3 regions of the Caulobacter sp. GW821-FHT12D05 genome follow, and region 2 is predicted to be linked to each of the others. Evidence: predicted binding sites of a transcription regulator. Region 2 holds the regulator's gene; each other region holds the start of a gene.
The links. The regulator LexA, encoded in region 2, represses DNA repair genes until DNA is damaged. The targets are predictions, from matches to a motif close to ATGTTCNCNANNTGTTCT.
Positions count from the first base shown of each region.

Region 1: the regulator LexA is predicted to act here: its motif matches at 6,776-6,793, upstream of ssb (single-stranded DNA-binding protein).
Region 3: the regulator LexA is predicted to act here: its motif matches at 6,465-6,482, upstream of AC1RRR_RS09690 (putative DNA modification/repair radical SAM protein).

Region 1 is NZ_JBXAQO010000001.1:822,653-832,743, reverse strand. Features, by position in the region: gene AC1RRR_RS03545 (SAM-dependent methyltransferase) at 1-352, opposite strand, end outside; gene ppdK (pyruvate, phosphate dikinase) at 520-3,207, opposite strand; gene AC1RRR_RS03535 (GNAT family N-acetyltransferase) at 3,525-4,091, shown strand; gene AC1RRR_RS03530 (hypothetical protein) at 4,173-4,619, shown strand; gene AC1RRR_RS03525 (hypothetical protein) at 4,623-5,972, shown strand; gene ssb (single-stranded DNA-binding protein) at 6,180-6,692, opposite strand; gene AC1RRR_RS03515 (hypothetical protein) at 6,853-7,254, opposite strand; gene AC1RRR_RS03510 (hypothetical protein) at 7,276-7,962, opposite strand; gene AC1RRR_RS03505 (hypothetical protein) at 8,021-10,091, opposite strand, start outside.
Region 2 is NZ_JBXAQO010000001.1:1,013,917-1,024,007, reverse strand. Features, by position in the region: gene AC1RRR_RS04425 (ComEC/Rec2 family competence protein) at 1-386, shown strand, start outside; gene AC1RRR_RS04420 (isocitrate lyase/PEP mutase family protein) at 417-1,172, shown strand; gene lexA (transcriptional repressor LexA) at 1,242-1,949, opposite strand; gene AC1RRR_RS04410 (class I SAM-dependent methyltransferase) at 2,121-2,906, opposite strand; gene lepB (signal peptidase I) at 2,957-3,748, opposite strand; gene AC1RRR_RS04400 (lysophospholipid acyltransferase family protein) at 3,811-4,377, opposite strand; gene trpC (indole-3-glycerol phosphate synthase TrpC) at 4,464-5,252, opposite strand; gene trpD (anthranilate phosphoribosyltransferase) at 5,249-6,274, opposite strand; gene AC1RRR_RS04385 (anthranilate synthase component II) at 6,277-6,873, opposite strand; gene AC1RRR_RS04380 (hypothetical protein) at 6,989-7,195, shown strand; gene trpE (anthranilate synthase component I) at 7,224-8,759, opposite strand; gene AC1RRR_RS04370 (peptidyl-prolyl cis-trans isomerase) at 8,759-10,091, opposite strand, start outside.
Region 3 is NZ_JBXAQO010000002.1:460,702-470,792, forward strand. Features, by position in the region: gene AC1RRR_RS09655 (helix-turn-helix domain-containing protein) at 1-371, shown strand, start outside; gene AC1RRR_RS09660 (DNA topoisomerase IB) at 502-1,533, shown strand; gene ku (non-homologous end joining protein Ku) at 1,546-2,394, shown strand; gene AC1RRR_RS09670 (nuclear transport factor 2-like protein) at 2,391-2,816, opposite strand; gene ligD (DNA ligase D) at 2,877-5,486, opposite strand; gene AC1RRR_RS09680 (hypothetical protein) at 5,494-5,751, opposite strand; gene AC1RRR_RS09685 (HU family DNA-binding protein) at 6,082-6,363, shown strand; gene AC1RRR_RS09690 (putative DNA modification/repair radical SAM protein) at 6,496-7,716, shown strand; gene AC1RRR_RS09695 (UdgX family uracil-DNA binding protein) at 7,716-9,146, shown strand; gene AC1RRR_RS09700 (hemerythrin domain-containing protein) at 9,195-9,731, opposite strand; gene AC1RRR_RS09705 (hypothetical protein) at 9,891-10,079, opposite strand.

The DNA.
Region 1 (10,091 bases), 190 kb from region 2:
GCGCCAGGCGGGTCTCGCCGCGATCGATGGCGGGCTTGGAGAAGTCGACGCCGACATAACGCGCCGGCCGGTGGGCGCGCAGGGCCTCGTAGAACACCCCCTCGCCCGCCCCGATCTCCAGCACGCGCGGATTGGGCCAGCGGTCGGCGATCACGGCGGCCAGCAGGCGATGATGATGGCGCTGGTCCGAGCGGTTCAGGCGGTCATAGACGCCGTCCTGGTACTCGGCGTCCCACTTCTCGACCGGCGCGGCGACGATCGGCTTGTTCCGCTTACGCATGAACAGCTCGCCCAGCCACGGACGGTCCAGGGACATCAGTTCCGTGAACCGGCGCCAGCGCAGATAGGCCATGAACTTCCCCCGAGATGTGTTCCGGGGATAGGGGCTGGGTTAGACGGTGTCCAGCGTGGGGGCGATAACCTCGTCCTTCGACAGGCTCAGGATGAGGTTATCGACTGAAAGGCCTCAGCTATGGTCCTCATCCTGAGCTTGTCGAAGGACGAGGACCACGCACTGAGTTAGCCCTTGTTGGCCAAGGCGGCTTGCGCCGCCGCCAACCTGGCGATCGGCACGCGATAGGGCGAGCACGACACGTAGTCGAGGCCGACCTTCTCGCAGAAACCGATCGAGGCCGGATCACCGCCGTGTTCGCCGCAGATGCCCAGCTTGACGTCCGGACGGGCCGCGCGGCCACGTTCGGCGGCGATGCGGATCAGGTCGCCGACGCCGTCCTGGTCGAGGCTGACGAAGGGGTCCTTTTCGAAGATGCCCTTGTCGATATAGGCGCCCAGGAACTTGCCGGCGTCGTCACGGCTGATGCCGAACGTCGTCTGGGTCAGGTCGTTAGTGCCGAAGCTGAAGAACTCGGCATTGGCGGCCAGATCGGCGGCGCGCAGAGCGGCGCGGGGCAGCTCGATCATGGTGCCGACGGTATATTTCAGGTCCACGCCCTGCTCTTCCAGCACCGCCTTGGCGACGCGGTCGGTCAGGTCGCGCAGGTACTTCATCTCCTCGCCCTTGGCGACCAGCGGGTGCATGATCTCGGGGACCGGAGCAGCCTTGCCCGACTTGGCGATCTCGCAAGCGGCTTCCAGGATGGCCCGGACCTGCATCTCGTAGATCTCGGGATACGAGACGCCCAGGCGGCAGCCGCGGTGGCCCAGCATCGGGTTGGTCTCGTGCAGTTCCTTGGCGCGGCGCAGCAGCTTGGCGGCGTCCAGACCGGTGGCCTGGGCCACGGCTTCGACGTCTTCCTCGGTGTGCGGCAGGAACTCGTGCAGCGGCGGATCCAGCAGGCGGATCGTGACCGGTAGGCCTTCCATGATCGTGAACAGCTCGACGAAGTCGGCTTTCTGGAACGGCGCGATCTTGGCGAGAGCCGTGCGGCGGCCCTTCTCGTCGTCGGCCAGGATCATCTCGCGCACGGCGGCGATCCGGGTGTCGTCGAAGAACATGTGCTCGGTGCGGCACAGGCCGATGCCTTCCGCGCCGAACTGGCGGGCGGTCTTGGCGTCCAGCGGCGTCTCGGCGTTGGCCCGCACCTTCAGGCGGCGCACCTCGTCGGCCCAGCCCATCAGGGTGGCGAAGTCGCCGGTCAGCTCGGGCTCGATCATCTTGGGCGAACCCGCCAGGATCTCGCCGGTCGAGCCGTCGATGGTGATGATCTCGCCGGCCTTGAACTCACGCCCACGGACGCGGAACAGGCCTTCCTTGGCGAAGATCGACACGTCGCCGGCGCCCGAGACGCAAGGACGGCCCATGCCGCGCGCCACGACGGCGGCGTGGCTGGTCATGCCGCCCCGAGCCGTGATGATGCCGCGCGCGGCGTGCATGCCGTGGATGTCTTCCGGCGAAGTCTCTTCGCGCACCAGGATGACGCTTTCGCCGGCGGCGTTGGCCTTTTCGGCGGCGTCGCTGTCGAACACGATCTTGCCGGTCGCCGCGCCGGGCGAGGCCGGCAGGCCCGTGGTGATCACGTCGCGATGGGCGGTGGGATCGATGGTCGGGTGCAGCAGTTGGTCCAGCGAGGCCGGCTCGACGCGGCCGACGGCCTCTTCCTTGCTGATGACGCCCTCGGCGGCCATGTCGACCGCCGTCTTCAGCGCGGCCTTGGCGGTGCGCTTACCGTTGCGGGTCTGCAGCATGTAGAGCGTGCCGCGCTCGACCGTGAACTCGATGTCCTGCATGTCGCGATAGTGACGCTCCAGCGTCTCCACCACCGACTTGAACTGGGCGAACACCTCCGGCATCGCCTCTTCCATCGAGGGGGCGACGTCGCCCATCTCTTCGCGGGCGGCCTTGGTCAGCGACTGCGGCGTGCGGATGCCCGCCACCACGTCCTCGCCCTGGGCGTTGATCAGGAACTCGCCGTACAGGCGGTTGTCGCCGTTCGACGGGTTGCGGGTGAAGGCCACGCCGGTCGCCGAGGTGTCGCCCATATTGCCGAACACCATCGACTGGATGTTCACGGCCGTGCCCCAACTCTCGGGGATGTCGTGCATGCGGCGATAGAACTTGGCGCGGTCGTTCATCCAGCTGGCGAACACGGCGCCGACGGCGCCCCACAGCTGTTCCTGGGCGTCCTGCGGGAACGGCTTGCCCAGCTGGTCGCGGACGGCGTTCTTGTAGTCCTTGATCACGTCGGCCCAGTCGTCGGCGGTCAGGCCGGTGTCGACCTGGACGTCCAGGCGATCCTTGTGGTCGTCCAGGATCTCCTCGAACATGTGGTGCTCCAGATTGAGCACGACGTTCGAGTACATCTGGATGAAGCGGCGATAGCTGTCATAGGCAAAGCGGCGGTCGCCCGACAGCTTGGCCAGGCCCTCGACGGTCTCGTCGTTGAGGCCCAGGTTCAGCACCGTGTCCATCATGCCTGGCATCGAGGCCCGGGCGCCCGAGCGCACCGAGACCAGCAGCGGGTTGGCCACGTCGCCGAAGTTCTTGCCGGTGATCTCTTCGATCTTGGCCAGGCCAGCCTTGACCTGGTCGGCCAGCTCGGCCGGGTACTGCTTGTCGTTGGAATAGTAGTGGACGCAGGCCTCGGTGGTGATCGTGAAGCCCGGCGGCACCGGCAGGCCCAGGGCCGACATCTCCGCGAGATTGGCCCCCTTGCCCCCGAGCAGGTTCTTCATCGAGGCGTCGCCGTCAGCGCCGCCTCCACCGAAAGCGTACACCCAACGGGCCTTGGTCAACGTCTCAACCGGCATTTGTTCTCACCCTGCGATAGTGAAGAAGGCCGCGCCTCTCTTTGGAGGTCGTCTCGCCCTGGAACAGCACTGCTATGTCGTGATCCCGCAGTGCAATATCCGGGCGTTTCAGTAGCACTTCGTCCAAGAACGCGTCCACTGGCGCTTCGCGTTCCAAGCGATAACAATAGAATTCGGCAAATAATTCCAATGACAACGTTGTCCGGTCGATAGGCCTGGCCAGATTTCGAACATCCGCGCCGCAAAGCCGCGACTTGGGCCGAAACCGGACGATTGGGGCGGGTTGTCTTCGCACCGCGAAAAGCTTCCATGTGTGCATGGATCCGCACATCGTCCGACTCGGCCACGCTTCTGAAACGCCCCGAAACGACGCGGATGCGATCGCCGACCTGCACACCCGCAGCCGCCAGATCGCCTATCGCGGCCTCTATGGCGACGCCTTCCTGGACCACGAACTGTTCGAGGTCTCGCGAGCGACGTGGCGAGCGCGGTTCGACGATTTCGACCCGGCCAAGGACCTGATCCTGGCGGCGATGGACGGCGAGACGACGGTCGGCCTGGCCTATGCCTCGTTCCGGCTGAACCCGCAGGTCGGCTGCCTGCTCGACAACCTGCACGTCGCACCCGAGCGCAAGGGCGGCGGCCTGGGCGGCGCCCTGCTGGCCGAGGTCGCGCGGTGGCTGATCGAGAGCCACGGCGGCGCGCCGCTGCACCTGGAGGTCTATGCGCCCAATGAGGCAGCGCTGGGCTTCTACATCCGCAAGGGCGGCGTCGAGGCGGCGCGGTATCGCGAGGAGGTCCCGGGCGGCCGCGAGGTGGAGGTGGTGCGGTATCGGTGGGCGGATCCGGAGGCGTTGTTACCTCAGGACCTGCAAACAATCTGAACAGGAACCCAAAATCAGAACACCTGATGGTTGCGCAATTTAGAATATCAGCGTTCTCTGTGGTTAACAGAGGGGGCTGTTATGACGACCAAAATGCTGGCGCCGAGCTATCTCGGCGCGATCCAACCCGGTGTGCTCAAGATCTCCACCTTCGGCGCTAACGCGTCACAACCTGGCTGCGATCTTCTCTTGTTCGGTCCAGGAGCAAACACCGCAACCATTGAACCGGATCCGGGCGACGCCCATTCGTGGACATTCCAAGTTCAGGACGGCCCAGCGCTCAAGCCGGCCGATCCGGGCTCAGCCCCCCTCCCTCCAAGCAGTGCGGGGGCGCCACCAATATTTCACTTCTCGCTAGCGGCGCGGGCGACAAATCCAGTCACGAGCCAGGAAGAACCTGTACGGGTCGTCGTCACCCTTGATGGAACCCCGCTGACGGCCATCGGCGCCGATCCGCAAGGCCAACCGGCTCAGGACACCGTCGTGGAGATGCCCGACGAATCCATCGACCTCTTCCTGGAGGCGTAGAAAATGGCCCGTCATTTCCTGATCCTTGCCAGCACTAGCTTCGCCTTGTTTGCGGGCGTAGCCGCAGCTGAGGACCAAAAGGAGCTCAAGCTCCAGAGCTACGGGGACATCAAAAACGCAAAGCTATACGAGTACGATACCGCCGTACCGGCGGCGCCGGCGCTGGGCATGGTCGAGAACACTCCGGAGCTCAGCTTCTCCGCGCCCTTCGGCCCCGACCTCAGCAAGGAAGTCATTCTCACGGGCGAAAAACCCGGCTTCGCCGTAGCGCTTCGTCCCTATTGGGTCTCTGGAGCGGGCCTTTACCTAACTCCAGACAACTACCAGAAGGACACGAGTTGGTTCACGCGCACCGCAGCGCGAACGGTTTTCAGCGCCGCAGGCGCCCCCGTCGTAACCGACGCGTCCAAAGGGCTGGGCGCCGCGGTCGGCCTATCCACCGAACTGCTCGATAAAGCGGATCCGCGCTTCAATGATGCGCATCTAACCTGCCTTAAGGACAGCGGGCAGGAAGTTAGCCACATCCGGAACACGCTTATCGCGGCTCTCAACACCGATCCGGCGAAGGTCGCCGAGGCCAAGGTGATCGCGATCACTGCCCTAGGCTCGACGCCGCCTCCTGCAGCGCTTCAGACCGCCGACAGCATCTCAAGCGTTCAAATGGCCCTGCCCCCCTTGCTCAGAGACGTCATCACGGCCTGGAAGAACCAGCAAGTCGAGAGCCTGTCCGCTTCTCAAGCGGCAGAAACGAAATACAAGGCCAGGGTCGCCCGCTGCTTCAAGCGCGCGAAGCTGGCGGCTGAAAACACGGTCAGCCTGCAAGTGGCCGGCGGTACGGGATGGGCGTCCGACACCTACAGCCTGTCAAACATGAAGAGTACCGGCGGCAAGGCGTGGGCCGCGTTCCGCCTGCCCCTGGGAGCCTATAAGGACTGCCGATCGAAATCGAAGGAGTCCACCGAGACCATGGCCTTGGAGGCCAGCGAGATCGAGACCCACAGGGACGGCAAATGCCTGTCCCCGCCCGGCAACCTGACCGCCTTCGCCCACTACAGCAGCGACGACAAGGTAACGGTGGCGAGCGCGACGAAATCGGCCAAGGTCAGCCAGTTCGGCGTCGTCCTCAGCAAAAAGAATGCTGACAATACATGGTCCATTTCGGCGTCGGCCGCCTGGAACAAACGCGACTATGAAGAGGCTGGCTTAGCAACCGACAAGTTCGAACGCTACGCGATCGCCTACGCCCAGAAGGTCACGGGAAAGATCTGGTTTGAAGCCACCTTTGGTCAAACCTCTGGCGTTGCGACGGCCAAGGACGAAAGCTACGGCCTGGTCCGCTTTGTCGTGAAGTGAACCAATAAGAAAACGGCGAGGGACCATCTGAGGTCCGCTCGCCGTTCGCCCCCGTGGAGGGCTCTCCGTCATTGGCTCGAGGCCGCCGTCCGGGCTCTCCACTGTCCCCACCGGTCCGACTCCCACAAGAAGCAGACCGGTCTTGTCTAAGGCCGAGGCGCGGATCGAACTGTGACGATCCGCACACCCGGTGAAATGATCGTTTTCCTAGAACGGGATCTCGTCGTCCAGGTCGGCCGAGAAGCTCTCGCGCGGGCCGCTGGGCTGGCTGCGCTGACCGCCGCCGCCACCGAAGTTGCCGCCGCCGCCGCCCGAATAGCCGCCGCCGTATTCGTCACCGCCGCCCGACGAGGCGCCGGCGCTATCGCCGCGACCGCCCAGCATGGTCAGTTCGCCACGGAACTTCTGCAGCACGATCTCGGTCGAGTACTTCTCGGCGCCGGTGTTGTCGGTCCACTTGCGGGTCTGGATGGCGCCCTCGATGTAGACGGTCGACCCCTTGCGCAGGTATTGCTCGGCGACCTTCACCAGGTTGTCGTTGAAGATCACGACGCGGTGCCATTCGGTCTTTTCCTTGCGCTCGCCGCTGTTGCGGTCGCGCCAGGTTTCCGAGGTGGCGATACGGAGGTTAGCGACGCGGTCGCCCGAACCCAGGCTGCGGATCTCGGGATCGGCCCCCAGATTGCCCACCAGAATGACCTTGTTGACGCTGCCAGCCATCGCTCGCCCTTGTTCTCGCCCAGCGACCCTTGCGCCGGAATCTGAGGGCGGACGTTAACGAGCGCTTAAGCGGGATGCAAGTTTTGTTCCCGGAACGTTCTTGTGGACGAGCAAGAGGGCTGTGGACTGACGAACCGCCCCGCCCTCTTCCGTCGAAGCGCTACTGGGCGGGCTCGCGGCGGATAGCGCCCGGCACGGCCAGGCGGCCGTCGCCCGTGCGGACCAGCGACATGAAGCGCGGGCCTTCATAGGTCTGGCCCACATAGATCCCTTCCTTCTCGAGGAAGATGAAGGACCCCTGATAGGCGCCGACCATGCTCTGGCTGTTGGACTGACCCAGGCGGACAAAGCGCATGCGCGCGCCCTCAAGCTCGGCGGCGCACAGCTCCATCTGGGCCACGTTGCGGGCCAAGGGGTTGTAGCGCAGCGTGCCGTCCTTGTTGGTCGCCACCTGGAAGCAGACGCCCGTCTCGAACGGCGCCTTGGTCTGCTTCTCGCAGGCCGAGAGCCCGAGGGCGGAGACGGCCAGGACGGCGGCGGTGGCGAGGACGGCGTGCTTCATGGATTACACTTATAAAACCAATCAGCCGTTCGGGATAGAGCAGTTCGGGCCCTGATCGAAGGCGGTGTGGAAGCTGCGGTTGTCCGACGAGATCTCGACGCGGCCCGGCACCAGGCGGAGGGTTTCCTCGCCCCAGCGGCCATAGGTGGCGCCGCCCGAACGCTCGCAGCGGCCGCCGAACAGCTGCTGGGCGCAGGCGTTCAGGGTGATGTCGCCCGGCAGGCGTCGCCACTCGTTGCCGGCGTAACGCCAGCAGGCGGCCAGAGGGGTGTTGTTGGAGGCGCTGGCGGGCGTCGAAGGCGTCGACGGGTTCGACGGCGTGGTCGCGGCGGGCGCGGTCACGGTCGGGGTCGGCGGCAGCGGGGTCAGGACGGTGCCGGCTTGGTCGGCCGCGGCCAGGGCCCCGGTCTCGTCCACGCCGACGTCCAGCGCGCCGGTGGCCACGCCGTTCTTCTTGGCGCACTCGGCCAGGGTGATCTCGCCGACGAAGCTGCCGCCCACGAAGCACCGCAGCGGGCGCGCCGGGTCCAGCTTGGCGTCGTCGTCGCGTCCGGTCTCGACGATCAGGCCGGCGCGCGAGGCCGGCGGCTCCTCGGCGGGTTTCTTGTCGTGGCCCGACATCAGGGCCACGGCGATGCCCAGACCAGCCAGCAGCGCGAGCGTCGCGCCGCCGCCGATGATGATCCGTCGATCTTTCAGAAAGTCCATGGCCACTGGCTACGACGCGTCGATGACGCTTTCAAGCTCGGCGACCTCGGAAAAAGGGTTAGCCGCCGCCGGTCAGGCGGTTCAGGGCCGCCTGATAGTTCGAGATCTGGGCGGTCAGATAGGCCGGCACCGTGCCGCCGGACTTGCCCGCGCCCGTGCCGCTATCGCTCTTGACCCCCATCGCCGCGTCGGAGACCTCGCGATAGGCGGTGCGGATCGAGGACATGGCCCGCTGGATGACCGTATTGAGGTTCTTGCGGCCCGCCTCGGTCGTCAGGTCCAGTTCAGGTGGCAGCTGCAGGCCGTACATCGGGCCGCTGCCGTCGGCCGAGACGGTCTTGCCGTCGTCGGTCTTGGTGGCGCGCACGACACCGCCGGCCAGGCCCAGCGAGGTCAGCACGTCGGTGCCGCCCTTGCCGGCCACGACCTCGATGGTCGAGGTGTTCGAGGCCGGGCTGATCTTGAGCACGCGGCTGTTGCCGCTGGACACGACCTCGACCTTGGCGCGGTAGCCCGAGGCCTTCTTGACCTTGTCTGCCAGGGTCTCGAGCGTGTCGTTGGCCTCGATCTTGATCGTGCTCAGGGTCCCGCGCTCGCGGGTGCGGATCTGGAAGGTGTCACCGGCCCGCGCCGCCGTCGCCGAGACGATGCGGTCGGATTGGCTGAAGTCCATCTTACCAGCGGGCAGGCCGAACAGGTCCAGGCTGGAAGCGCCCGACACCGAGGCCGAGACTGAGGTTGGGGTCGCGTAGCCGTCCTTGCCGGTCAGACGCTGGCTCCAGTCAACCGCGCCCGTGCTGACGTTCAGCTGGGCGACATAGCCGTCCTTGCTGCCGACCGTCGCCTGGCCGTCCAGATTGGCGCCGGCCGAGCCGACCACCCAGGCCGTGCCGTTCTTGACGTCGAAGCCGGTGACCGTGTCGTCGCCCGCCCCGCCATAGTAGGTCATGGCGTCGGAGCCGGTGTCGGACAGGTCCAGCGAGACCCGGCCGACGAAGGCGTCCAGGCCGCCTGACGCCGAGTTCGCACCGCCGATCGACATCGCGCCATTGGCCGTGGAGCCACCGACATAGAGCTGGCCGCCGTCAATCTTCAGCCCGACCAGGTCGCCGCCCTTCAGCGTGCCCAGGTCGCGGGTGGCGCCGGCCGTGAGGGTGGCGGTCTTGGTGTAGGTGACCGGCACGCTCTGATAAGCGCCGTATTGGTCCAGCTTGGTGACGTTTTCGGTCACGACATTGGCCGACACGTCGAAGCTGCGCAACTTGGCCGAGCCGTTCTCTTTCGAGCCGACGATGACCTGCGAGCCGTTGACGACGATGTCCGAGACGCTGTCGTTCTCGGCCGTGCCGAACTTCTGGGTGAACAGCGCCTTGGGCTGGCCCTGGGCGTCCGTGGCGAAGGCCGACAGATAGGCGTCGTAGCCGCCGCTGGGATCCGTGCCGACCGCGCCTGGCAGATCCGACTTCGAACGACCGCCGACATAGAGAACGCCGTCCGACCCGAAGGCCAGGGCCGTGGCCTCGTCTTCCTGCAGGCCGCCGCGGCGCACCGTCCACTGCTCGTCGCCCTTGGCGTCGTAGCGGGTGACGAAGCTGTCGGTGGTGGTCGATGAGTCGCCGTTGTTGATCGGGCCGTTGACCGCGCCGGCCAAGCGGCCGCTGACCGAGCCGGCCACGGCGACACTGCCGTCGTCGGCGACGGCCAGGGACAGACCGTTGGCCTCGTCAGTCGCGCCCAGGGTCCGGGCGTACAGCAGGTGTCCGGCGCTGTCGTACTTCAGCAGCGCGACGTCGCTCTCGCCCTTGATGACCTGGCCGTTGAGGTCGGTCTTGCCGTCGACCGCCGTATCGACGTCGGCCAGCATGTAGATCGAGCCGTCGGCCCCGGTCACCGACTTGCGAACGGTATTGATCGTGCCCTGCAGGGTTTCCGTGAAGACCTTGCCGCCCGGCGCGCCGGCATTGGCGCCGCCATTGGTCCCGGCGGCGCTGTACTTGGTCAGGGTCGTTTCATAGACCCCGTCGTCGGTCAGCGCGTTCTTGTCAGGATCGGGATTGCCGGCCTTGGTCGTGACATAGACCGCCGGCGCCGTGGTCGGGGCGCTGAAGGTCAGTTGCTCGACGGAGTCG
Region 2 (10,091 bases):
GGTTCGGGGCCGAGCTGTGGGCGCGGCGGCGCGGCCTCGAACCGGCGACCTGGAGCCTCTATGCCTGCGACAAGCGGGTCTGCGCGCCGGCCCTGGGCGCGCCGGTGCGGCTGTCCCTGGCCTGGAGCCGCAGGACACCCGACGCCGAGACGTTATCGGGCATGTGCGTGGCCAGCGAGGTGGTGGTGATCCGAGGTCCCGCACCCACGCGGATACCGCCTTTGTGCGCCGACGCGGTGCTGCTGACAGCCGAGGATTTCGCGCGGGGCGGGGCCGCCGAGCTCTATCGTCGCCCCGACGGCTGGCGCATCGTCTGGGCTCAGCCGTTGCGCGGCGATCGGCCTTGGTCTCGCCTGCTGACACCTGATGTCACGAGGGACGGCTAAGCCTCGCGCCGACCTTCTGGAGGATCCGTGATGTCCAACCCGTTCGCCGCCCGCCGCGCTGCTTTCCGCGCCCTGCATGCCGAGGGCTGCTTCGCCTTGCCCAACCCCTGGGACGCCGGCAGCGCCAAGCGGTTGCAGAAGCTGGGCTTCAAGGCCCTGGCCTCGACCAGCGCCGGCGCGGCCTGGGCTCTGGGCAAGGACGACGGCCAGATCACGCGCGACGAGGTGATCGAGCACCTGCGCCAGCTGTGCGCCGCCACCGACCTGCCGGTGAACGCCGACTTCGAGGCGGGCTTCTCCGACACAGCCGAAGGCGTGGGCGAGAGCGTCACCCTGGCCATCGAGGCCGGCGTCGCGGGCCTGTCGATCGAAGACTGGTCGGGCTCGGCGCTCTACGACCTGCCGGTGGCCCTCGAACGCCTGAAGGCCGCCCGCGCCGCCATCGACGCCTCGGGCCAGGACGTGATCCTGGTCGGCCGCACCGAGGGTTATCTGCGCGGCAATCGTGACCTGGCCCCGACGATCGAGCGGCTGAAGGCCTATGCCGAGGCCGGCGCGGACTGCCTGTACGCTCCGGCGGTGACCGATCCCGACGAAATTCGCGCCATCGTCCAGGCCGTGGCCCCCAAACCGGTCAATGTCCTGTTCTGGGGCTCGGACATGTCGGTCGAGAGCCTGGGCGCGCTGGGCGTACGCCGGGTCAGCACGGGCGCTTCGCTCGCCGCCGCGGCTTGGGCTGGCTTTGACAAGGCGGCAAAGCGCCTGGCGGAGGAGGGGCGTCTCTAGGCCCCAGATACGAAAAGGCCCCGATCCTCGCTGAGGTCGGGGCCAAATCTCTAATCGCTAGGGCGGGGCCTAGTGATACCGGCGGATCAGGCCCACCAGCTTGCCCTGCACCTCGACCTGGTCGGGGCCGAAGATGCGGGTCTCGTACTTGGGGTTGGCGGCTTCCAGGGCGATCGAGCCGCCCTTCTTGCGCAGGCGCTTCAGCGTGGCTTCCTCGCCGACCAGGGCGACGACGATCTCGCCCGAGGTGGCGGTGTCGCCCTTCTTGATGATGACGTAGTCGCCGTCGAGGATGCCGGCCTCGATCATCGAGTCGCCCTGCACCTCAAGGACATAGTGCTCGCCATTGCCCAGCATGGCCTCGGGCACCGGCAGGCGCTCGCGCTCGTGCTGGATGGCGTCGATCGGCGTGCCGGCGGCGATCTTGCCCAGGATCGGCAGTTCGCGGCTGTCATTGGCGGGCGCCGAGGATGCAGCCGGCGCGGGCGAGGGCGAACCGCCGCCTTCAAACACCTGCGGGCGGAACGCGCCACGGCCCTTGGGCGGGGCGGCCGTCGTGGCCTGCTGCGGCAGCTTCACCACCTCCAGCGCCCGGGCCCGGTGGGCCAGGCGACGGATGAAGCCGCGCTCTTCCAGGGCCGTGATCAGCCGGTGGATGCCCGACTTGGACGCCAGATCGAGGGCCTCCTTCATCTCGTCGAAGGACGGGGAGACGCCGGTCTCCTTGATCCGTTCGTGGATGAACATCAGCAGTTCGTGCTGCTTGCGGGTGAGCATGACGACCTCGATTGGAGCGCGGAACAAACCGCAAACCTTTCGAATGTTCTCTAGGCGTTCCGCGTTAAAGTCAAGTCGAGCGTCGTTCGCCGGAGAAAGGCGAGGAAAATCAAGGGCTAGCTTGGCCGATAGGGTAAATGTCGACCAGAATCAAAAGCTTAACGAAAGCTTTCAGGCGCGCTTGCGGGCTACGATGATGTCCTGGTCCTGCATCGGCTGGCGACGCCATTCGCCGAGGGCGACGTTGAGCACGTCCAGGCCCAAGGCCTCGTATTGCGCCAGGATGGAGGCCAGGTCGTAGGCGATCGTGTCCTCGGGCATGTCCGGGTTGGCCGTCCAGCAGCCGTCCAGGGCGTGGACGAAGTCGAAGGCGATCTGGCCATCGCCGGTGTTGGCGCGGGCCTCGTCGTCGATCAGGTACCAGGAGATGACGCTGGTCCCGCCGGGCTTCAGGACCCGGGCGATCTCGCGGGCGAACTGGGCCTGGTCGGCGGCCAGCAGGTGGGTGAACACCGAGCCCAACCAGACGAAGTCGAAACTGGCGTCCGGATAGGGGAAGACGAAACGGCTGGCCGGCTGCGAGCCTTCCGGATTGTACCGGTCGCTGTGCATGTCGGCGTGGGTGAATTGGAAGCGCGGGTCGCCGACGGCGATATTGGCCCGGCACCAGTCGATGGCCTGGGCCATGACGTCGAAGCCGGCATAACGACCGGTCTCGTCCAGATAGTCGACCAGCGGCGCCGCCGCGCGGCCGATGCCGCAGCCGACGTCGAGGATGGCGTGGTGCGGCTGCAGGCCCGCGTCGATGAACAGCTGCTTGAACTGTTGGCCGACACGCACGTAGTCGGCGTCAGCGGCGCCGACCAGATGCCAGAGCTCTTGCGGGGCGGCCACGGCGTCGGCAGCGGGCAGGGCGGGCGAAAAGACGCGACGCAGCTTGGACAGAAAGGCCCGCATCCGATTCCCTCAAACTCGAACTGGCGCGGACCCTAACGACGGTTGCGGGCTCAGCCAACCTTGGGGGCGGGCAGAGCCTTGAAGGTGCGGTCCAGGCGCAGGCCGTGGCCGGTCCACGAGAACAGGATCCGCTCGGCGCGGCCGACCAGGTTCTCGGCGGGGATGAAGCCCATGCCCAGCTCCGGCGGCAGGTCGGCGTCGCGGGCCACGTCCCAGGCGCACGAGGCATAGCCCTTGGGCGTCGAACCGGGGTTGAAGCGGCTGTCCAGCGAGTTGTCGCGATTGTCGCCCATCACGAAGTAACAGCCAGCCGGGACGGTGTAGACGCCGGTGTTGGCGGCCTGGGTCTCGGCCCCGAAGCTGTTGGTGGCGTAGGTGCGGCCGTTGGGCAGGGTCTCGCGCAGGTGACGTACCGGGATCGGCCAGGCGCCGGGCGAGCCGTCGGCGTCAATTCCGGTCAGGGTCTGGGTCACCGGTGCGCCGTTGATGCGCACCACGCCGCCGCTCATCTGGATGCGGTCGCCGGGCAAGCCGATGACACGCTTGATCACGTCGGTGCGGCCGTCGCTGGGCTTCTTGAACACCACGATGTCGCCGCGCTCGGGCGCCTGGCCCAGCAGGCGTCCGTGGCCCACGGGCGGGCTCAGCGGGATCGAGTGGCGGCTGACCCCGTACGGATATTTGGAGACCAGGATGTAGTCGCCGACCATCAGCGTCGGCTGCATCGACTCCGACGGGATCGTGAACGGCTGGCAGAAGACCGTGCGCGGGATCAGGAACACCACCAGCACGATGGCGGCCGTCTTGGCGGCTTCGATCAGGCCTTCAGTCCACTTGCGCATCGCCGTTCCTTTGCTTGCTCAAGCTAAGGTTAGGGCGGCGAGCTTGGCTAAATCGTGGCGCCCTAGAGAACGGTCTTCAGCTCCGGATGCCTGGGCGTGACCGGCGCATAGAACGCCGCCAGCGCCGCCAAGTCCGTCTCGTAGTCGCCGCTGGGCATCATCGCCGGGCCCAGGCCCACCACCTTGCGCTTGTAGTCCATGAAGCCGGGCACCATCGGCACGCCGGCCTTCAGGGCGATGTTGTAGAAGCCGGTCTTCCAGCCGCTGGCCTTGCCGCGCGTGCCCTCGGGCGCGATCGTCAGCATGAACTCGTCGCGGCGGGCGAACTCGTCGGCCATGGCCTGGACCGTGTCGCGCGACTGGGAGCGGTCGATCGGCACGCCGCCCAGGTCCTTCATCAGCCGCTCGAACGGCCAGCGGAACAGCGAGGCCTTGCCCATGAAGCTGAGCTTCAGGTTCAGCGCGTCGGCCGCGCCCAGGAAATAGACGAAGTCCCAGTTGCTGGTGTGCGGCGCGGCGATGATCACGAACTTGCGGGTGGTCGTCGGGGCCGAGCCCTCGATCGTCCAGCCCTCCCGCTTGAAAAAGGCGACGAGGGACCAATTCACCACGCGGGCGAGCCAATGCATTCGCGTTTCCTCGCGCGGCAGTGTTCTTGTTGAGGTGACTGTGGGCGGGCGAGGCAGAAAACGCCAGACGGCGCGTACCCGATCCGTCAGCCGAGCAGAGCGCGCGTGGCCGCCGTGACGTCGGCTTGGCGCATCAGGCTTTCGCCCACGAGCATGGCCTTGGCGCCGGTAGCTTCCATCCGCACGACGTCGTCGTGGGTGAAGATGCCGCTTTCGGTGACCAGCAGGGCGTCCTTCGGTGCGAGGGCCTGGAGGCGTTCGGTGACGGCCAGGTCGACGACGAAGCTCTTCAGGTCGCGGTTGTTGATGCCCACCAGGTCAGAGCCCAGGGCGCCGGCGCGCTCCATCTCGGCCTCATCGTGGACTTCCACCAGGGCGTCCATACCCAGGCGCTTGGCTTCGCTCATCAGCTCGGCGGCCAGGACGTCGTCGATCATGGCCAGGATGACCAGGATAGCGTCAGCGCCCAGGGCGCGGCTCTCGGCCACCTGCCAGGGATCCACCAGAAAGTCCTTGCGGATGCAGGGCAGGCTGACGGCCGCGCGGGCGTCGATCAGATAGGCGTCGGCGCCCTGGAAGCTGGGGCCATCCGTGAGCACGGAGAGACACGACGCGCCGCCGGCCTCGTAGTTGCGGGCCAGGGCCGGCGGGTCGAAGTCGGCGCGAATCAGGCCCTTGGACGGCGAGGCCTTTTTGATCTCGGCGATCAGGGACAGCTTGCCGGGCGCGTGGCCGGCGATCAGGGCCTGCTTGAAGCCGCGCGGCGACGAGGCGTTGCGGGCGGCGTTCTCGAGCGCGCCCAGGGTGCGGCGACGCTTGCGGTCGACGACCTCCTCAAGCTTGTAGGCGGCGATCTTGGCGAGGATGTCGGTCACGCGGGTACTTCCGAATTGGTGGCGGCCACCAGGCCGGCGAGGGCGGCCTTGGCGCGGCCTTCGTCGATGACGTCGGCGGCCAGTTCGATGCCTTCGACCAGGGTCTCGACCTTGTCGGCGACCAGGAAGGCGGCGGCGGCGTTCAGCAGCACGATGTCGCGATAGGCGCCCTTTTCACCGTCGAACAGACGGGTGAGGGCAGCGGCGTTGAAGTCGGGATCACCGCCGGTGATGTCGGCCAGCGAAGCGCGCGGCAGACCGACGGCCTCGGGCGTGATCGTGAACAGGTGGATGCGGCCGTCGCGCCACTCGGCGACCTCGGTCTCGCCGGTGGTGGTCAGCTCGTCCATGCCCGAGCCGTGCACCGACCAGGCGCGCTCGGCGCCCAGCGCGCCCAGGGCCTTGGCGATCGGCTCGACGAAGCGCGGGGCCGAGACCCCGACCACCTGCCGCTTGGCGCCAGCCGGATTGGTCAGCGGGCCCAGCAGGTTGAAGATGGTGCGGAAGCCCAGCTGCTGGCGGATCGGCGACACGTGTTTCATCGCCCCGTGATGAGCCTGGGCGAACAGGAAGCAGATGCCGGCTTCGTCCAGCGCTTGGCGCTGCTGCTCGCGCGTGGCGTCGATATTGACGCCCAGGGCGGTCAGGACGTCGGCGGTGCCGGACTTGGACGTGATGGCGCGGTTGCCGTGCTTGGCGACCTTCAGGCCCCCGCCGGCGGCCACGAAACCGACGGCCGTGGAGATGTTCAGCGTGTGCAGGCCATCACCGCCGGTGCCGCAGACGTCGATGACGTCGTACGGATGCTCCAGCTGCACGGCGGCGCGGCGCATGGCGCGGGCGCAGGCGGCGATCTCGCCCACCGTCTCGCCACGCAGGCGCATGGCGGTGACGGCGGCGGCCACTTGGGCCGGGGTGGGCTCGCCGCGCAGGCAGGCGGCGAAGAACACCTCGGCGTCATCGTCGCCCAGGGTCTGGCCGTCGGCCAGCTTGGCCAGCAGCGGCTTGAAAGCGTCGGACATGGCTAGACCCAGATCTGCGCGTCGCGCTTGACGTTCGCCAGGTCCATGAAGTTGGCCAGCATCTGGTGGCCGCCCTCGGTGGCGATCGATTCCGGGTGGAACTGGACGCCGAACACCGGACGGGTCTTGTGCTGCACGCCCATGATCTCGCCGTCGTCGGTCCAGGCGGTGACCTCCAGCTCGGGCGGCAAGTCTTCGCGGCGGACGGCCAGCGAGTGGTAGCGCGTGGCGGTGAACGGGTTGGGCAGGCCCTTGAAGATGCCCTTGTCGTCGTGGCGGACCTTGCTGACCTTGCCGTGCATCACGGCCTTGGCGCGGATCACCTCGCCGCCATAGGCCTGTCCAATGGCCTGGTGGCCCAGGCAGACGCCCAGGATCGGCAGGCCCTCGGGCGCGGCCTGCAGCAGCGGCAGGCAGATGCCGGCCTGGTCCGGGGCCTTGGGGCCAGGCGACAGCAGGACGGCGGCCGGCGCCAGGCCCAGGGCCTCCTGCACGGTCAGCGCGTCGTTGCGGTAGACGACCGTCTCGGCCCCCAGCTCGTTCAGATAGTGCACGAGGTTGTAGGTGAAGCTGTCGTAGTTATCGATGACGAGGATCATGACGCCGCCTTTCGGAGGTCGGTTCTAGCCTGCGCGAGCCCTTTGTGTAGCGGCATTTTCGCGCGCGGCTTTCAGTTACGGTTACAGCGGACGCGGTCTCAAGCATCATATGGGCATGGACCCGCGTGATTCCGCCCTGGACCCTGTCGCCGTCGCCTATGTCCGCGCTCTGCTGCGGCCGAAGACGCGCATCCAGAAGATGGCGCCGGTGCTGGCCGCCGCGGCCTTCGCCGCGATCTGTGCGCTGGCCTTCGCCACGGTGATGGTGCTGGCGCCGCCGGCGGTCACTCAGCACCTCCCGGACGATCGCCTGGGCGACTAGTCCTTAAGCGGTAGAGCAGCCCTAAGGCTCAGCTGAATCGCCAGGCTTCCTCGGCCGCGCGCTTGAGGGCGCGGGACTTGTGCAGGGTCTCGTCGTACTCGGCGTCCGGATCGCTGTCGGCGACGATGCCGCCGCCGGCCTGGACGTACATCATGCCGTCCTTGACCAGCGCCGTGCGCAGCACGATGCAGGTGTCGACCGAGCCGTCGGCGCCGAAGTAGCCGACCGCGCCGGCATAGCCGATGCCGCGCTTTTCGACTTCCAGCTCGTCGATGATCTCCATGGCCCGCACCTTGGGCGCGCCCGAGAGGGTACCTGCGGGCAGGGCGGCCATCAGCACGTCGACCGGATCGACGCCGTCGGGCGCCGTGCCCTCGACGTTCGAGACGATGTGCATGACGTGGCTGTAGCGCTCGATCTTGAAGCTCTCAGTCACGCGGACGTTCGGGCCTTTCGGGCGCTCAGCAGGCGCGTTGCGGCCCTGGTGGTTGAGCATGGCCACGCGGCCGACGTCGTTGCGGCCCAGATCCAGTAGCATCAGGTGCTCGGCGCGTTCCTTGGGATCGGCCAGCAGCTCGGCTTCCAGCGCCGCGTCCTGCTCGGGCGTGGCGCCGCGCGGACGGGTGCCGGCGATCGGCCGGATGGTGATCTTGTTGTCGCGCAGGCGGACCAAGATCTCAGGGCTGGAGCCCACCAGGTTGAAGCCGTCCAGGTTCAGGAAGAACAGGAACGGCGACGGGTTGGTCCGGCGCAGCGAGCGGTACAGGGCGAACGGCGGCAGGTCGAAGGGCGCACGGAAGCGGTGACTGGCCACGACCTGGAAGATGTCGCCGGCGGCGATGTAGTCCTTGGCCTTGGCGACCACGTCGGCGTAGTCGGCGCGGCTGACCGGGGTCGTGAACTCCATCGGATCGCGGGCGGGACGCGGCGCGTCGTGACCGAGCGGACGATGCAGGTCGGCCATGACGGTCTCGATCCGCGTCCGGGCGGCGGCGTAAGCGTCTTGCGCCGAGACGCCGGCCTGGGGCCGCACGGCCGTCGTCAGGATGATTTCCTGGGCGATGGCGTCGAAGATGGCCACGATCTGCGGGCGGGTCATGATCCCGTCCGGCAGGCCCAGCGTGTCCTCGTTGATGTCGGGCAGGCGCTCGACCAGGCGCACTAGGTCATAGCCCAGGGCGCCGAACACGCCGGCGGCCATGGGCGGCAGGCCCTTGGGCAGGTCCATGCGCGAACGCGCGACCAGGTCACGAAGGCTGTCCAGCGCGCCGCCCGGCTGGGGCGTGTAGCGGCCAGCGGCGATGTCGTCGCCTTCCGCGATCTCGGCCTGGTCGCCGCGGCAGCGCCACACCAGGTCCGGGTTCATGGTCACGATCGAGTAGCGACCGCGCCAGGTCCCGCCTTCGACGCTCTCGAACAGGAAGCTGTAGGGACGCGTCTGGGCGATCTTCAGATAGGCCGAGACCGGGGTCTCGAGATCGTCGATCAGACGGGTCCAGACGACCTGCTGCCGTCCGGAATCATAGGCTTCCGAAAAGGCGTCGAACGCGGGTTCCAGACTCATTACTCGGCTTTCTTTCCGGCCTTGGCGGCGTCGGCCTTGGCCAGGGCGTCGGTGTCGACGCCGATGGCCTGGCGCGCCAGGGTCAGGTTGCTCTTGGTCTTCAGTTGGACCTTGGCGGCGTTGCGCGAAGCCTCGCCCAGGTCGCGCATCAGGCCGCCGGCCGTCTGCTGCTGGGTCATGGCCGCGATCTGCGCCACTTGAGCCGACGGGGCGGCCTTCACGCCTTCCAGCTTGGCGACGACATAGGCCTCGCCCTGCTGGCCGGCGCGGGCCACGAAGGTTTCGCCCGACTTGGCCGAGAAGGCCGCGCCCAGGAATTCCTGGCCCAGGCCCATGTGCTGGCGAGCGTTCTGGCGCGACAGGCCGGCGACCTTCTGGACGTTCGACTGGGCCGAGGCGGCGACGGCGTCCAGGCTCTCGCCCTTCTTGACGCGGGCGGCCAGGGCGTCGGCCTTGACCTTCAGACGCTTGCCCATCTCCTGGTTCAGCCAGATGGCGGTCAGCTGCGGCTTGACCTCGGCCAGCGGCGGCATGGCGGCCGGATTAATCTTCTCGACCTTCACGGCGTAGTATTCGCCCTTGCCCAGCTCGACCAGTTCGCTCTCGCCGCCTTGCGACAGGCCGAAGGCGGTCTTGATGATGTCCGGGGTCAGGCCGGGGGCCGGTTGGCCGACAGGGTCCGTACCCTGGGCGGTCAGCGGCGCGGTCGTGGCGACCATGGCGCCGGCCTTGGTGGCGGCGGCGATCAGATCAGCGCCGGCGTCGTGGGCGTCCTGGTAGGCCTGGGTCTGGTCATAGGCCTTGCTCTGGGCGGCCTGGGCGCGAACCTCGGCCTCGATCTGCGGGCGGACGCTTTCCAGCGTGGCCACGACGCCCGGGGTGACCTTGGTGATCTTGATCACCGAGACGCCCAGCTCACCGGCGATCGGCGCGCTGACCTGGCCGGCGGCCAGGGTGAAGGCGGCGTCGGCGACCTTGCGGTCGGGCACGGCGGTCTTGGGCTTGTCGACCAGGACCAGCGGGGTCTTGCCGTAGGCCTTGGCCACGGCGACCGGATCCTCGCCCTTCTTCAGGCGGTCGGAGATCGTGGCGGCCGCCTTGGCGTCCGGAGCGGCGATCTGGATCAGCGAGCGGGTTTCCGGCTTGGCCAGGCTGTCCTTGCGGAAGTCGAAGGCCTTCTGCACGGCGGCCTGATCGACGGTGACGGTCGGCTCCAGGGCCTTGGCGCTGACGCGCATGATCGACAGCACGCGGGTTTCCGGACGCGTCAGGCGCTCGGCGTTTTCTTTCATGAAGGCGGTCAGCTGGGCGTCGGTCGGCGGGGCGGGGCGC
Region 3 (10,091 bases), on a different contig from region 2:
TGGATCTGTATGTGGGCGCTCGGCTGAGAATCCGCCGTAAAATGATGGGTCTGTCGCAGACGCAGGTCGCTGACGCCCTGGGCATCACCTTCCAGCAGATCCAGAAGTACGAGCGCGGCGCCAATCGCATCAGCGCCAGCAAGCTCTACGACGCCGCCAAGCTGCTGCAAGCGCCGGTGTCCTACTTCTTCGAAGGCCTGGACGAGACCGACGGCGGCATCGACGACGGCTTCGCCCAGCGCATGACCGAGTTCGTCTCCACGCCCGAAGGCCTGGAGCTGGCCAGCCTGTTCCCGCGCCTGGCCGACCGCCGCCTGCGCCGCCGGGTGGTCGACCTGGTCCGCGCCATGGTGGACGAGGACGCCCCGTAGTCGGGCCACAAAATCTGTAAGCTTCGAAAGGCCCGCGCCGTCACCGTCGCGGGCCTTTTCGCATTCGGAAGCGTCCGGAACCCGCCCCCTCGCCCGCCGTTGATCCGACGAAGGACGGAGGGCTGGTCACATGCCGCGCGATACGCTCGATCTCCAGCCGGTGGCGACCGGTCTCCTCTACGTCAATGACGATGATCCGGGGCTGCGCCGGATCAAGGCCGGCGACGGCTTCGCCTATCGCGACCCGGACGGCGACAAGGTCGACGACGCCGGCACGCTGGACCGCATCAAGGCCCTGGCCATCCCGCCAGCCTGGACCGACGTCTGGATCTGCCCCTCGCCGCGCGGTCACATCCAGGCGACCGGCCGCGACCTGAAGGGCCGCAAGCAGTACCGCTATCACGAGGCCTGGCGACGCGACCGCGACGGGCTGAAGTTCGGCCGCATGATCGCCTTCGGCCGCGCCTTGCCCAAGCTACGCGCCCGGGTCGAGACCGACCTGGCCCTGCGCGGCCTGCCCCGCGACAAGGTCATCGCCGCTGTCGTGCGCCTGATGGAGCTGACCCTGATCCGCGTCGGCAACGAGGAATACGCCCAGGCCAACAAGAGCTTTGGCCTCACCACCCTGCGCGACCGCCACGCCAAGCTGTCCAGCGTCGGCGGCACGTTCCAGTTCAAGGGCAAGAGCGGCAAGGTCCACACGACCGGCTTCCGCGACCGCCGCTTGGCCCGCATCGTCAAGGCCTGCCAGGACGTGCCCGGCCAACGGCTGTTCCAGTACCTCGACGAGGACGACCAGCGCCGTTCGGTCGAGAGCGCCGACGTCAACGCCTATATCCGCGAAGCCATCGGCCAGGACTTCTCGGCCAAGGACTTCCGCACCTGGGCCGGCACCCTGGCCGCCGCCCGCGCTCTGTGCCTGATCCCCAAGGCCGGCACCGCCAGCGAGGCCAAGCGCAACGTCAACACCTGCGTGAAGGCGGTCGCGGGCCTGCTTGGCAACACCGCCGCCGTCTGCCGCGGCTCATACATCCACCCGCTGGTGCTGGAGGCCTATCAGCAAGGCGTCCTGCCGCTGAAGCCGGGCCGCTCGGAGCGTGCGTTCGAGTTGGCCGTTATCCGCTTCCTGGAGGCCGCAAAGGCCTCGTGCGCGCAAGCCTAGAGGAGAGCGCCCATGGCCGCCGGCCGTCCCACCTGGCAGGGCCACCTGCGTCTGTCGCTCGTGACCTGCCCCGTCGCGCTCTACACCGCCACGGACGCCAGCAGCGACGTGCACTTCAACATGCTGCACAAGAAGACCCATAACCGGATCCGGATGATCCCCACGGACCCTGACCTCGGCCCCGTCGAGCGCGCCGACATCGTCAAAGGCTATGAGGTCAGCAAGGGCGAGTACGTGGTCATCACCCAGGACGAGATCGACAGCGTCCGCCTGGAGAGCACTCGCACCATCGACATCGAGCGCTTCGTCAGCGCCGACGACATCGACCGCCTCTATTGGGACAATCCCTACTTCCTGGTCCCCGACGGCAAGCTGGCGGCCGAGGCCTATGGCGTGATCCGCGAGGCCATGAGCAAGGCGGGCCAGGTCGCCCTGGGCCGCGTCGTCATGCACCAGCGCGAACGCCTGCTGGCCATCGAACCGCGCGACACCGGCATGGTCGCCTGGAGCCTGCGCAACCATGACGAAGTCCGCGCCGCCGCCGACTATTTCGACGCCATCCCGGACAAGAAGCCCGACGCGGCGATGATCCAAATCGCCCAGAAGATCATCGAGCAGAAGGAAGGCCCCTTCGATCCCGAGCAGTTCAACGACCGCTACGAGGACGCCCTGCGCGCCCTGATCAAGGACAAGCAGAAGGGCAAGGGCCGCAAGGTCGTGGTCGAAGAGCCCGAGGACACCAACGTCGTCGACCTGATGGAGGCGTTGCGCAGCAGCCTGGGCAAGGCGCCGGCGAAGGCCAAGTCGGCGACCAAGAAGCCCACCGCGCACAAGGCTCCCGCGCGGAAGAAGGCCAGCTAGGCCGGCTTGCTCAACAGTTCCTTCAGGCGCGGCCCGGCCTTGGCGGCCATCGCCTCGCCCACCGCCGCGGCGGCGTTGGCGGGACGGATCATCACCTCGAACTCCCGGATCTTGCCGGCGTCATCGAAGGAGATGATGTCGATGCCTTTCAGCTTCTTGTCGCCGACACGGGCGCTGAACTCCAGCACGACGGACTCGTGCCCCTCCGACCAGAACGTGCGGTGGTAGGCGAAGTCCTCGAAGATGGTGTTGACCGTCGCGATGATGTGCACCAGCGGCTCTACGCCCGGATACGGCGTGAAGAAGGCCGGCGAACGGAAAACGACTGTGTCGGCCGCCAAAGGCCGCAGGCGGTCGAACTCGCGCTTCTCCAGGAGGTCGTGCCAAGTCTCCAGCGTTTGCAGCGCGTGCTCTTGGGCCATGTCGCCCTCCCATTATTCCGACGTTCGAAGGCGCCGGATCGCAGCACTGTAAAATCCGTCCTACGCCTTGCCCAGCTTCTTGATCGCCGTCGCCAGGTCCCGCTCGCTGTCGGCATAGGCGTCCCAAGCGTCGAGGTCCTTCACCAGCCCCGGAACGGTGCGGATGTTGAAGCGCGACGGATCCAGCCCTTTGCGCACCTGGGTCCACGCCACCGGCCACGATACCGGCGCGCCCGGCCGGCCGCGTGGCGACAGCGGCGCCACCGCCGTGCTCATGCGGTCGTTGCGCAGGTAGTCGAGGAAGATTTTCCCGCCGCGCTCCTTCTTGGACATGTTCAGCAGGTACTGGTCGGGGCTGTCGGCGGCCATGCGGGCGCAAACCTCGCGGGCGAAGGCCTTGGCGGCGTCCCAGTCGACTTTCGTCCCCTTCAGCGGCGTGACCACGTGCAGCCCCTTGCCGCCGGTGGTCTTGCAGAACGGGACCAGGCCCAGCGCCTCCAGCCGGTCGCGGATCTCGCGCGCGCCCTCGATCACGGCGTCGAACCCCACGTCCGGCGCGGGGTCCAGGTCGAAGACCAGCCGCCCCGGGACCTCGGGATCGCCCGGCCGGCAGTTCCAGGGATGCAGCTCGGTCGCGCCCCACTGGGCGGCGGCGACCAGGCTCTCGACCGTGTTGAAGACCAGATACGGCTTGCGGTCACCGCTGACCGTGACCTCGTCGATCAAGGCCGAGACGCCCTTGCCCGAATGGCGCTGGAAGAAGGTCTCATGGCCGATGCCATCCGGCATGCGGATCACCGAGCAGGGCCGGCCCTTCACGTGCTCCAGCATCCAGGGGCCAACGGCTTCGAAGTAGCGGGCGAGATCCAGCTTGCTCCCCGGCGCGCCGTCGCCGGCGTCCGACCACAGCGGCTTGTCGGGATTGGAGATCGCCACGCCCAGCACCGCGGCCTTGCCGGCTTTCGGCGTAACGAGCTGCGCCTCCTCGACCGGCGCCGGGGCCTCGGCTTCGACGGCCTTGGCGGGCTTGTCCTCGCGCAGTCCCTTGAACGACGCCTGGCGCACCGAACCCTCTCCCGTGAAACCGGCGAACTCGATCTCGGCGACCAGCTCAGGCGCGACCCAATGCACGCTAGCCCCGCCCTTCGGCGCGCCCTTGCCGCTGAACGGCGAGGTCTTGCGCGCCAGTTTCTTCAGGGCCGGCAGCAGCTTGGCGACCTTGTCGCGGCCAAAGCCCGTACCCACCCGGCCGACATGGACCAGGTCACCATCCTTGTAGACGCCGACGATCAGCGATCGGAACGCCTCGCCCGTGGTCGTCCAGCCGCCGATCACCACCTCATGGCCGGCCCGGCACTTGGCCTTGGTCCAGGTCGCCGACTTGCCCGAGCGATACGGCGCGTCGAGTTTCTTGGAGACCACGCCTTCCAGCGACATCCGACAGGCCGATTGCAGCACCGCCTCGCCGCCGCTGGCGAAGTGCTCGACATAGCGGATGCGCTCGCCGTCCTTCGGCAGCATCGCCTTCAGCCGCGTCTTGCGGTCCGCCAGCGGCTGGTCCGTCAGGTCCTCGCCTTCGGCATGTAGCAGGTCGAAGGCGAAGAAGATCAGGTCCTCGGTCACCTCGTCCGACAGCGCCGCCTGCAGGCCAGCGAAGCTGGGCGAGCCGGCCTCGTCCAGAGCCACGATCTCACCGTCGATCAGGGCGTCGGGCAGATCGGCAGCGTCCTTGATCAGCTGCGGAAACCGGTTGCTCCAGTCCAGGCCCGTGCGGGTGCGAAGGGCCGCCTGGCCGCCTTCGATGCGCAACTGCATGCGATAGCCGTCGAACTTGATCTCGTGCACCCAGCCCGCGCCGCCGGGCGGTCGATCGACCAGCTTGCACAGCTGCGGCGGGATGAAGTCGGGCATCTTGGCCGCCGTCTTGGCTTTGGCCGTTTTTCGCTTCGGCGCGCCCGTCTCTTCGGCCGCCTTCTCGCCGCTGGCCTCGGGCGAGGTCTTGCTGTTCCACACCGCGTCCGGGGCCGGGCCGGCGTCGGTCATGAACGGCTTGGGGGCCTTGCCCTTGCCGGCGGCGATCTTGTCCATCGTCCGGCCCGAGGCGATCGAGAAGCTGGTGTCCTCCAGGAAGTCGAGATCGCCCTCGATGGCGAACTCGTCACGATGCTTGATCAGCAGCCAGTTCTCGCGTTTCCCGCCCCCCGACTTCCCTTTGGCGAATTTGTCGTTGTTGATCCGAACCAGGACCCAGCCGCCCTTCATCCGCTCGCCGGCGAAGACCAGCTTGATCTCGCCCTTCTTGAGCCCCTTCTCCAGGTCGAAGCCCGGCTCGGGCGCCCACCAGCCGCGATCCCACAGCATCACCGTGCCGCCGCCGTACTGGCCCTCGGGGATGGTGCCCTCGAAGTCGCCATAGGCCAGCGGGTGGTCCTCGACATGGACGGCCAGGCGCTTGTCATGCGGATCGCGCGACGGCCCCCGGGTCACCGCCCACGACAGGAAGACACCCTCGTGCTCCAGCCGCAGGTCGTAGTGCAGCCGGGTGGCGTCGTGCTTCTGGATGACGAAACGCGCCCGCTCGGACACGGCGACCTCGACCTCGCCTGAAGGCTCAGCCGTGAGCTTGAAGTCGCGCTTGGCCTGGTAGGCCGCCAGCTTGCGCGTCACCATCGCTTGGCTACTCGCCGTCAAACACTTCGGGACGCACGTCGTCGGGGTCGCCGTCCTCGTCCTGCTCGAGTTCGATGATCTCGTCGTCGTCCAGCTCTTCGGCGATCAGGGCGTCGTCATCGTCGGCGTCGCCCTCGGCCTGGGTGACGTCCAGCACGTCCGGCAGCTCCTCGAAGGTGCGCAGTTCGCCGTCCTTGCCGACGACATCCTCGTCCAGCGCTTCGGCGCCGTCCTGGCCGTCCCATCCGTTGTCGACGTCGGTCATGGCAGTTCTCCTTGAGAGGTTCGCAGGAGAAATGGCTGGGCCGTGGGGGCGTTCCTAACTTGGCGTTTTGAGCGCGCGGCGGACCAGGCCGGAGGCGATTCCGTGCAGAATCACCTGGTGCATGAGTCGCCCGATAGTCCACTTCCAAGACCAACATTAACGCTTTTGCCCTGAACTTGGCCGTTCCGGAGGCGACGATTTCGTAAAAATCCCCGGCCCACGGGCGTTTTGCCCCCATGAATCGGCGTTTTAACCTTCCCTAACGGGTGACAAACCCAAAACGCCTCGGCAGGCTCACAACTCCCTGATTCACAGGACATGAGCTTAGAGATGACGAACGTTTCCGATCTGGTCGACGCCGCTGTCGCCGCCGACGACAAGCTGACCAAGACCCAAGCCAAGGCCATCATCGACGGCGTTTTCAAGTCGATCTCCGACGCCGCCGTGAAGGGTGAAGAAGTCTCGATCCCGGGCTTCGGCAAGTTCAAGGTCCAGGCCAAGCCGGCCCGCACCGGCCGCAACCCGGCCACGGGCGCGACCATCGAAATCGCCGCCAGCAAGAAGGTCGCCTTCACGCCGGCCAAGCAACTGAAGGACGCCGTCAACGGCTAATCCCTCAGCGAGGGGCGGACGCCACAAAGTGTCCGCCTCCCGACGCTTCCCTTCACGCGCGACGTTGAGCCTCATGCCCTCGTCGCGCGTGAAGACTTTCCAGAACAAAAAGAGAACAATAACGTGCCGCGCATGGCCGTTCTCGATCTCAGACGCAAGCTCGCTATCCTCTCCGACGCCGCCAAGTACGACGCGTCCTGCGCTTCTTCCGGCGCCGAGAAACGGACCTCAGTCGGCGGTCAGGGCGTGGGCTCAACCGAGGGCATGGGCATCTGCCACGCCTATGCCCCCGACGGTCGCTGCATCAGCCTGCTGAAGATCCTGCTGACCAATTTCTGCATCTACGACTGCGCGTACTGCATCAACCGCGTGTCCTCGAACACGCCGCGGGCGCGGTTCACGGTGAAGGAGGTCGTCGACCTCACCCTGAACTTCTACAAGCGCAACTATGTCGAGGGCCTGTTCCTGTCGTCGGGCGTCATCCGCACGGGCGACTACACGATGGAGGAGATGGTCCGGGTGGCGAAATCGCTACGGCTAGACCACGATTTCCGGGGCTACATCCACCTGAAACTGATCCCCGAAGCCTCGCCCGAGCTGGCGGCCGAGGCGGGCCTCTATGCCGACCGGGTGTCGATCAATATCGAGCTGCCGCGCGATGACAGCCTGGCCTCCCTGGCCCCCGAGAAGAGCCCCACCGACATCAAGCGCGCCATGGGCCGCATGCGCCTGGCGATCGACGACCATGCCGAGCCGGCGAAGAAAGCCGGCAGGCGGTCGTTCGCCCGCAGCCAGTCGACCCAGCTGATCGTCGGCGCCGACGCGGCCAAGGACGGCGACATCCTGGCCCGCAGCGCCAGCCTGTACGGCGCCTATCGCCTGGGGCGGGTGTTCTACTCGGCCTTCAGCCCGATCCCCGACGCCAGTTCACGCCTGCCGCTCTCGCGCCCGCCCCTGCTGCGCGAGCATCGCCTGTACCAGGCCGACTGGCTGATGCGCTTCTACGGCTTCGAACGGCCCGAGATCGTGGCCGAGGGCGAGGACCTGGACCTCTCGGTCGATCCCAAGACCGGCTGGGCGCTGAGGAACCGGGGCAAGTTCCCGGTCGACATCCAGACGGCCGACAAGGAAACGTTGCTGCGCGTGCCGGGCCTGGGCGCAAAGGCCGTGGAACGCATCCTGGCGGCCCGGAAGATCACCCGCCTGACCCTCGATGACCTCAAACGCGTCGGGGCCGTCCTGAAGCGCGCCAGGGCGTTCGTGGTCACCGCCGACTGGACGCCCGGGGCTTTGGCCGATCACGACAGCCTGAAGGCCGCCCTGGTCCAGCCCCAGCAGCTGAACCTGTTCTGATGCGGGTGGTGCGCTTGGCGTCCGAGATCGACTTCGCCGGCTGGCGCACGGCCGCGCGAGCTCTGCGGGCCGAGGGGGTGAGCCCCGAAGCGGTGGTGTGGACAGTGGAGCGGGAGCTGTTCGACGTCGATGCTTCGCCTGCGTCCTCCAGCACGGCCAACTTCACCGTCCCCGCCGCTTTCGTCGAACTGGCCGAGCAGGTGATCCAACACCGCAGCCCCGACCGCCTCGCCCTGCTCTACCGCATCCTGTGGCGGCTGGAGCGGGAGCCGCGGCTGATCGACAATCCGGCCGATCCCGACATGGCCCGCGCCCGCGACATGGCCAAGGCCGTCAGCCGCGCGTCGCACAAGATGAAGGCCTTCGTCCGCTTTCGCCTGATCGAGGGCACCGCCACCGAGACCTATGCCGCCTGGTTCGAGCCTGCCCACCGCGTGACCGAGGCCACCGCCGGCTTCTTCGTGCGCCGCTTCACCAACATGGACTGGACCATCCTGACGCCTGACGCCTGCGTCGCCTGGGACCGCGAGCGATTGTACGTGTCGGAAGGCGCCGATCCGGCCGACGCGCCGTCCGAGGACGCCCAGGAAGAGCTCTGGCGCACCTACTACGCCTCGATCTTCAATCCGGCCCGCCTGAACCCCAAGCAGATGCGCCAGGAGATGCCGAAACGCTATTGGCGGAACCTGCCCGAGGCGGCGCTCATTCCCGAGCTGATCGAAACCGCGCAGGAGCGCGCCACCGCCATGGTCGCCGCCACGCCTCGCCAGCCGTCCGACCGTGTGCTGAAGGCCGCCCTGCGCCACGCCCGCGACGCCTCGTACGGCCAAGGCGCACCGACGACACTGGAAGAGGTCCATGCCGGCGTGCAGGTCTGCCGTCGCTGCGACCTCTGGCGCGACGCGACGCAAGGCGTGCCGGGCGAAGGCGCGGCCAAGGCGGATCTGATGTTCGTGGGCGAACAGCCGGGCGACCAGGAGGACCTCGCGGGCCGTCCGTTCGTGGGTCCTGCGGGCCAGGTGTTCGACAGGGCTCTGGCCGAGGCCGGCGTGGTCCGCGACCGGACTTTCGTCACCAATGCCGTGAAGCACTTCAAGCACGAGCCGCGCGGCAAGCGACGCATCCACAAGACGCCGGACCGGGGCGAGGTCACCGCCTGCCGCTGGTGGCTGGACGCCGAGCGCCGCCTGGTGCGGCCGAAGGTGGTGGTGATGCTGGGCGCCACGGCGGCCCTGAGCGTGATGGGCAAGCCGACGCCGATCGGGGCCAATCGCGGGAAGGCGCTGCAACTGCCCGACCAGAGCCAGGGCGTGGTGACCTACCACCCGTCGTTCCTGCTACGCCTGCCGGACGAGGACGCCAAGGCGCGGGCCTATGCGGAGTTCGTGCAGGACCTGCGGCTGGCGGGGCAGCTGGCGGGGCTGACATAGCAAAACGCCCGGCCTCTCGGCCGGGCGTCTGTTCAGCGCTGGCTAGCTTTAGTTGACGGCCTTGCCGCTGTACTCCGCCATCAGCTCTTCCTTGCGGGCCTTCATGCGTTCGCCCATAGCCTCGAGGTCCTCGTCGCCCTTCTTGGCCTGGGCGAAGAAGCCGCCGGGCTGCTCCTCTTCCTTGACGTGGTGCTTGATGTACTCGCCCAGCACCTTGACCTTGGCGTCGTAGAATTCCTGGCTAGGCTTCATCGCCTCGATCTCGGCGATCAGCTTTTTGGCCCCGTCGTGCTCGACATAGGCCTCGTCGATCAGGTCGTCCTCGACCTCGCCGCGGCTCTCCGGATAGAGCACCTCTTCCTCGATCTGGGTGTGGACCTTCAGGGCCAGGGCGATCTGGTTGAACAGGGCCAGCTTGTCGGCGTCCTTCTCGAGCTGTTCGTACTCGTCGAACATCGCCTCCACCTCGCGGTGGTCCTTCTTGAGCAGGGTGATGGCCAGCGGATCGCGGCGACCCGTGCGGCGGGTCGACTTGCGCGGCTTGGCGGACTTGGTCTTGCTGGATGACTTGGCGGCGGCGGCCATGGAATGACTCCCTCGATATCCCCGACCGCCAACAAACCCCCTCACCGCCCCGGCCGTTCCGAAGGCTAAGCATCTCAATCAAAAGAGGTTTTGCGAAAGGTTCGCAGTGTCGAGCGGCCGACGCTCGGCCGCTCGACAGGCTTAAAGGCCCTTGGGGGATCAGCGGTCTTGGATGTTGCCCGAACGGCTGGTGTTCTGGCGCAGATTGCCCGAACTGCCCTGCTCGTCGAGGTTCACGTCGGCGTTGCCCGGCTGCTTGCCGGCCAGCTCGGCCTGACCGTCATCCAGGTCCGGCTTCTGGCCCTTGAAGGCGCGCTGTTCGGGCGGGATGGGGGGCGGCTTGGACATGGCGTGCTCCTT